Regions from separate parts of the Micromonospora sp. USAFONa4 genome, predicted to be linked through region 1. Evidence: predicted binding sites of a transcription regulator. Region 1 holds the regulator's gene; each other region holds the start of a gene.
The links. Region 1 encodes HrcA, which represses chaperone genes, less so after heat shock. Its sites were predicted from a motif close to GGTTNGCACNCTCNNNNNGAGNGTGCNAACC; they were not measured.
Positions count from the first base shown of each region.

Region 1 (2,266 bases):
ATCAGGGCCCAGTTCTTGTCCTCGTTGCTGGCGTAGCCGCCCGTCGGCGGTCCGTAGCCGCCACCGGCCGGATAGCCGGCCCCCGGCGCTCCGTAGCCGCCGGGCGGTCCGTAGCCGCCGGACGGTGGGTGGTCGCCGGGCGGTCCGTAGCCACCGGGCGGCGGGTAGTCGCCGGGCGGTCCGTAGCCGCCCGACGGCGGCTGGTCACCGGTGGGCGGCGGATAGCCACCGGGTGGAGGATGGCTGCCCGGGCCCGGTGCCCCGGACAGTGGTGCGGTGGGGTCGCCGGAGCCGGCGGGGCCGGGAACCCCCGACGGGGCGGTCGGGTCCGGCGGGAAGCCGGGGTCCCCCGCTCCGGGAGGGCGAGGTGGTTCAGTCATGGAGGTCACGGTAGGGGCAGCCGGCAAGGCGGCACCAGCGCGACACCGGCCGGGACGCCCGGAACACCGGCCCCACGGGGGCGTCGGGCGGGCCCGCGCGGTCGCCGATCGGACTGATCACCCCAGGTCGATCATCGCGCGGGCGGCCCCGCCGACGTAGACTGGCACTCGCTACAGTCGAGTGCCAGCAGCCCGCCCCGGCCCCCCGCGTGCCGGGGCCGACGTGCGACAGGAGGTGGGGAGGATGGGTCTCGACGACCGCAAGCTCGCCGTGCTGCGCGCGATCGTCGAGGACTACGTCGCCACGCAGGAGCCCGTCGGCAGCAAGGCGCTGGTCGAGCGGCACCAGCTGGGGGTCTCACCGGCGACCGTCCGCAACGACATGGCCGTGCTGGAGGAGGAGGGCTACATCCGCCAGCCGCACACCAGTGCCGGCCGGGTGCCCACCGACCGGGGCTACCGGCTCTTCGTGGACCGGCTGTCCCGGGTGAAGCCGCTCAGCCCGGCCGAGCGCCGGGCGATCGAGCGTTTCCTGGTCGGCGCCGTCGACCTCGACGACGTGGTGCACCGCACCGTCCGGCTGCTGGCGCAACTCACCCGGCAGGTCGCCGTCGTGCAGTACCCGAGCCTGGCCCGTTCCTCGGTGCGCCACCTGGAGCTGGTGCCGATCTCCACCACCCGGCTGATGCTGGTCATGATCGCCGACACCGGCCGGGTCGAGCAGCGGCTGGTCGAGCTGCCCGCGCCGATCCCCGCCGACGACGTCACGGACCTGCGCCGGCTGGTCAACGAGAAGCTGGTCGGCACCCGGCTGTCGGAGACCCCGCCGCTGGTGCAGGCGCTCGTCGAGGAGTCGGTGCCGCACCTGCGTCCGGCCATGACCACCCTCTCCACCGTGCTGCTGGAGACGCTGATCGAGCGGCACGAGGAGCGGATCGCGCTGGCCGGGACGGCCAACCTCACCCGCGGCGGGCTGCTCGACTTCCAGGGCTCCCTGCGCCCCATCCTGGAGGCGCTGGAGGAGGAGGTCGTCATGCTCAAGCTCATCGGCGAGGCGGAGCCGAGCACGACGCGGGTGCTGATCGGCGACGAGAACGAGATCGACAACCTGCGCGCCGCCTCGGTGGTCAGCACCGGCTACGGGCCGGGCGCGACCAGCGTCGGCGGCCTCGGCGTGCTGGGGCCGACCCGGATGGACTACCCCGGCACCATCGCCACGGTGCGGGCCGTGGCACGCTACGTGGGCGAGCTGCTGGCCCAGAACTGACCAGTCAGGGCCGACGGCCGGCTCCGGCCGCCGACCGGCGCAACGCGAGACGAACATGAGGACACGGAACGCAGTGGCCAGGGACTACTACGGCATTCTCGGCGTGAGCCGGGAAGCCTCCGACGACGAGATCAAGCGCGCCTACCGCAAGTTGGCGCGGCAGTTCCACCCGGACGTGAATCCGGATCCGGAGGCCCAGGAGAAGTTCAAGGACATCAACGCCGCGTACGAGGTCCTCTCGGACGACCGGAAACGGCAGATCGTCGACCTGGGCGGTGACCCGCTCGCCCCCGGTGGCGGGGGCGCGGGTGGCCCGGGCGGCCCCGGCGGCGCCGGGCCGTTCGTCGGCTTCCAGGACATCATGGACGCGTTCTTCGGCGGCGCGGCCGGCGGTTCGCGGGGTCCGCGACCGCGGACCCGGCCCGGCGCCGACGCGATCCTGCGGCTGGAGCTGGACCTGCACGAGACCGCGTTCGGCGTCGAGGCGCCGATCACCGTCGACACCGCCGTGCTCTGCACCACCTGCTCCGGCGCCGGCACGGCGGCCGGCACCCACCTGGCCACCTGCGAGGCGTGCGCCGGCCGGGGCGAGGTGCAGTCCGTGCAGCGCACCTTCCTC
Region 1 covers NZ_CM170072.1:1,846,110-1,848,375, reverse strand. Annotated here, with positions in the region: gene AC0OO9_RS07645 (DUF4870 domain-containing protein) at 1-380, opposite strand, end outside; gene hrcA (heat-inducible transcriptional repressor HrcA) at 625-1,647, shown strand; gene dnaJ (molecular chaperone DnaJ) at 1,721-2,266, shown strand, end outside.

Region 2 (2,266 bases), 620 kb from region 1:
CCGCGCTTGAGGATCTCCACCCGCCCGACCCGGCGCTCCCGCAGCAGCGCCCGCAGCCGCTTGAGCGAGAACGGCAGCACGTCGGTGACCTCCAGGCAGCGGGCGAACGGCGTCGGCGTCGGCGCGTCCGCGTAGAGGTAGGCGATGCTCGGGTCCGCCAGCGTCGCGCCCAGCGTCTCGGCCAGTTCCGCGACCAGGTGGGCGCGGACCACCGCCGGGTCGGGGTCGTACAGGAAGCGGCGCGCCGGGCCGACCGCTGCCTCGGCGTCCCCGGAGCCCGTCACCTGATGGCAGGGGACCCTTCCGCTGCCGGAAGCGTTGACAGGGGGCCCTTCCTTACCGCGCAGCAGGGTGGCGCGGCGGGGGACCCGCGCCAGTTCGCCGCACCACAGGGCCGCCTCGACCAGGTCGCCGTCGACGCTCACCCACTCCGCCTCGGCGCCCGCCGGGACCAGCGCGTGGTCGATGCCGGGCGCCACCTTCACGACGGTGTGCGGCACCCGCTCGGCCAGCCCGACGACGAAGTCCCAGGGCGGCGAGTAGGCGTTCGGGTCGAAGATCCGCCGCCCGGTGCCCGCCTTCCGGCGCGCCGGGTCGCAGAACACCCCGTCGACCCGGTCCACGTCGAACGCCGTGGCGTCGCCGCACTCCACCGTGAACAGCTCGGCCAGCCCGGCCGCCTCGGCGTTCGCGGCGGCCATCGCGGCGGTCAGCGGGTCGGCCTCCACGCCGTACACCCGGATGCCGGCGCGGGCGGCGGCGAGCGCGTCCGCGCCGAGGCCGCAGCCGAGGTCGGCGAGGACGCGCACCCCGGCGGCCCGCAGCCGCTCGGCCCGCCGTGCCGCGACGACGCCCCGCGTGGCCTGCTCCAACCCGGCCCGGGTGAGGAGCATCCCGGCCGCCGCCGGCCCGAACTTGCCGACCGCCCGGCGGCGCAGCTCGGCCTGGGTGAGGGCGGCCGACGCCAGGCCGGCCGGCAGCCCTGTCGAGCGGAGCGCGGCCGCCGCGGCCAGCGGATCGCCGCCGGCCACCCGCGCGGCGGCGGCGAGTGCGGCCGACCCCTCGGGCGTACGCAGGGCGGCGAGTTGGTCGAGATCCACCCGGTCATTGTGGTCGGCGGACCCGACGCGCCGGCCGGCGGGTTGGCACTCTCCTTGACGGAGTGCTAGCCGAGGAATAACCTGCGATTAGCACTCTCACCCCGAGGGTGCCAGCTTCCGGGCCTCGTGGCCCGGGCGCTGAACGCCAGGCGGACCGGCACCCGCGACGACGGCCCCGCCCGGTGGCATGTGGCAGATTGACGCCGGTCGGCTCGCCGACCGGTAACGAAACCAGTACCCCAGGAGGGTATGCCCGTGACTACCGCGACCAAGGTTGCGATCAAGCCGCTCGAGGACCGGATCCTGGTCCAGGCGAACGAGGCTGAGACCACCACGGCGTCGGGCATCGTGATCCCCGACACCGCCAAGGAGAAGCCGCAGGAGGGCACCGTCCTCGCTGTCGGCCCGGGCCGGATCGACGACAAGGGCAACCGGATCCCGGTTGACGTCTCCGTCGGCGACACCGTCATCTACTCGAAGTACGGCGGCACCGAGGTCAAGTACGCCGGCGAGGAGTACCTGGTGCTCTCCGCCCGCGACGTCCTCGCGGTCATCGAGAAGTAAGCAACCGATCAGTGTCGTCGCCCCGGTCCGGCTCGCCGGGCCGGGGCGACGACGCTTCGAAGGGACATTCATGGCGAAGATCCTGAGCTTCTCGGACGACGCCCGGCACCTGCTCGAGCACGGTGTCAACGCCCTCGCGGACGCGGTCAAGGTCACCCTCGGCCCGCGCGGGCGCAACGTCGTCCTGGACAAGAAGTTCGGTGTGCCCACGATCACCAACGACGGCGTGACCATCGCCAAGGAGATCGAGCTCACCAACCCCTACGAGAACCTCGGTGCGCAGCTGGTCAAGGAGGTGGCGACCAAGACCAACGACGTCGCCGGCGACGGGACCACCACCGCCACCGTGCTGGCCCAGGCCATGGTCCGTGAGGGCCTGCGCAACGTCACGGCCGGCGCCAACCCGGCCGGCCTCAAGCGGGGCATCGACGCGGCGGCCACCAAGGTCTCCGAGGCGCTGCTCGGCCGCGCCGTCGAGGTCGCCGACAAGAAGTCGATCGCGCACGTCGCGACGATCTCCGCGCAGGACGCCACGATCGGCGAGCTGATCGCCGAGGCGATGGAGAGGGTCGGCCGCGACGGTGTCATCACCGTCGAGGAGG
Region 2 covers NZ_CM170072.1:2,467,060-2,469,325, reverse strand. Annotated here, with positions in the region: gene AC0OO9_RS10445 (THUMP-like domain-containing protein) at 1-1,100, opposite strand, end outside; gene groES (co-chaperone GroES) at 1,350-1,664, shown strand; gene groL (chaperonin GroEL) at 1,735-2,266, shown strand, end outside.
Region 2: a site for HrcA is predicted at 1,186-1,216, ahead of groES (co-chaperone GroES). Genes of this name have one in related genera too.

Region 3 (2,266 bases), 970 kb from region 1:
GACCACGCCACCCTCGAGACCGGCGTTGACGGCGATCTGCCGCAGCGGGGCGTCCAGCGCGATCTTGACGATCTGCGCGCCGGTGGCCTCGTCGCCGACCAGGTCCAGCTTGTCGAAGGCGGTCTTGCCGGCCTGCACCAGCGCGACGCCACCACCCGGGACGATGCCCTCCTCGACGGCGGCCTTCGCGTTGCGGACGGCGTCCTCGATGCGGTGCTTGCGCTCCTTCAGCTCGACCTCGGTGGCCGCGCCGACCTTGATCACCGCGACACCGCCGGCCAGCTTGGCCAGCCGCTCCTGCAGCTTCTCGCGGTCGTAGTCGGAGTCGCTCTTGTCGATCTCGGCCCGGATCTGGTTGACCCGGCCCTGGATCTGCTCGGCGTCGCCGGCACCGTCGACGATGGTGGTCTCGTCCTTGGTCACCACGACCTTGCGGGCGCGGCCCAGCATGTCGAGGCCGACGGCGTCCAGCTTGAGGCCGACCTCCTCGCTGATGACCTGGCCACCGGTGAGGATGGCGATGTCGGCCAGCATGGCCTTGCGGCGGTCACCGAAGCCCGGCGCCTTGACGGCAACGGACTTGAAGGTGCCCCGGACCTTGTTGACGACCAGGGTCGCCAGGGCCTCGCCCTCGATGTCCTCGGCGATGATCAGCAGCGGCTTGCCCGACTGCATGACCTTCTCCAGGATCGGGAGCAGGTCCTTCACCGACGAGATCTTGCTGTTGACGATCAGGAGGTAGGGGTCGTCGAAGACGGCCTCCATGCGCTCCGGGTCGGTCATGAAGTAGGCCGAGATGTAGCCCTTGTCGAAGCGCATACCCTCGGTGAGCTCCAGCTCCAGCCCGAAGGTGTTGCTCTCCTCGACGGTGATGACGCCTTCCTTGCCCACCTTGTCCATCGCCTCGGCGATGATCTCGCCGACGCTGGTGTCACCGGCGGAGATGGAGGCGGTGGAGGCGATCTGCTCCTTGGTCTCGACGTCCTTGGCGAGCTTGAGCAGCTCCTCCGAGACGCTGGCCACGGCGGCCTCGATGCCCCGCTTCAGGGCCATCGGGTTGGCACCGGCGGCCACGTTGCGCAGGCCCTCGCGGACCAGGGCCTGGGCCAGGACGGTCGCCGTCGTCGTGCCGTCACCGGCGACGTCGTCGGTCTTCTTCGCGACCTCCTTGACCAGCTCGGCGCCGATCTTCTCGTAGGGGTCCTCGAGCTCGATCTCCTTGGCGATGCTCACACCATCGTTGGTGATGGTGGGGGCACCCCACTTCTTCTCGAGGACGACGTTGCGGCCCTTGGGGCCGAGGGTCACCTTCACGGCGTCGGCGAGCTGGTTCATGCCCCGCTCGAGGCCGCGGCGCGCCTCTTCGTCGAACGCGATCATCTTGGCCATACGGCGTTGTCCTCCTGGACACTCACGGGCCACCCGGAGTGTGTGTCCCGGATGGGCCGCCTGGTGTACGCACCTTGGGACGTCGCCACCTGGCGACGACGACGTCTCCTCGGCCGGGCCGGATAGCCCGCGACGACCGGCCATGTGCCGCAGCCGCGTCTGGACGCCGCTACGACCGTGGCCCTACCGCCCCGACCGTTGGCACTCGCGGTATGCGAGTGCCAATGACTTGTTTAGCACTCTCCCCTGCCGAGTGCAAGCACGATCGCCCCGGTCAGCCGAGTTCACCGGCCAGCCGCGCACTGTCCACCGGCCCCTCGTGGGCACGCTGCTCGGCGTACGTGACGACCAGGCCGACCAGCTGGGCGAGGTGGGTCGGCAGGGCCAGCACCGCGCCCACCAGCGTCACCACGAGCACGCCGACCGCCGTGCCGGGCGACTCCAGCGGGGTGGTGCCGAACGGCAGCGTGCCGATGCCCTGCACCATGCTGGCGGCCCCGCTGCCGACGATCACCGCCGCCGCCACCAGCGCCACCCGGCCGAGCAGCAGACCGAGCCGGTCGTGGAACATGCGGAAGGAACGGCCGATCGGGTGCTGTCGCTCGAAGAGGTAGACCGGGCCGGCCATGCTCAGCGCGAAGGCGAAGTAGATGCCGGGGATCACGCAGAGACAGACCCCGAGCCCGATGATCACGCTCATCAGCAGGGTCCAGCCCCAGAGGCCCAGCGCCCGGCGCGCCCCGTAGGAGAGGGCGGCGCCCACGCTCAGCGGCTGACCCGCCGCCTGCCGGGTGACCACCCAGGTGCCGGCCGCCCAGCCCAGGCTCTGCACGAAGCCGAAGACGAGGGCGCTGCCGAGCACCACGGACAGCAGGAC
Region 3 covers NZ_CM170072.1:2,814,584-2,816,849, forward strand. Annotated here, with positions in the region: gene groL (chaperonin GroEL) at 1-1,389, opposite strand, end outside; gene AC0OO9_RS12200 (hypothetical protein) at 1,664-2,266, opposite strand, start outside.
Region 3: a site for HrcA is predicted at 1,586-1,616, ahead of groL (chaperonin GroEL). Genes of this name have one in related genera too.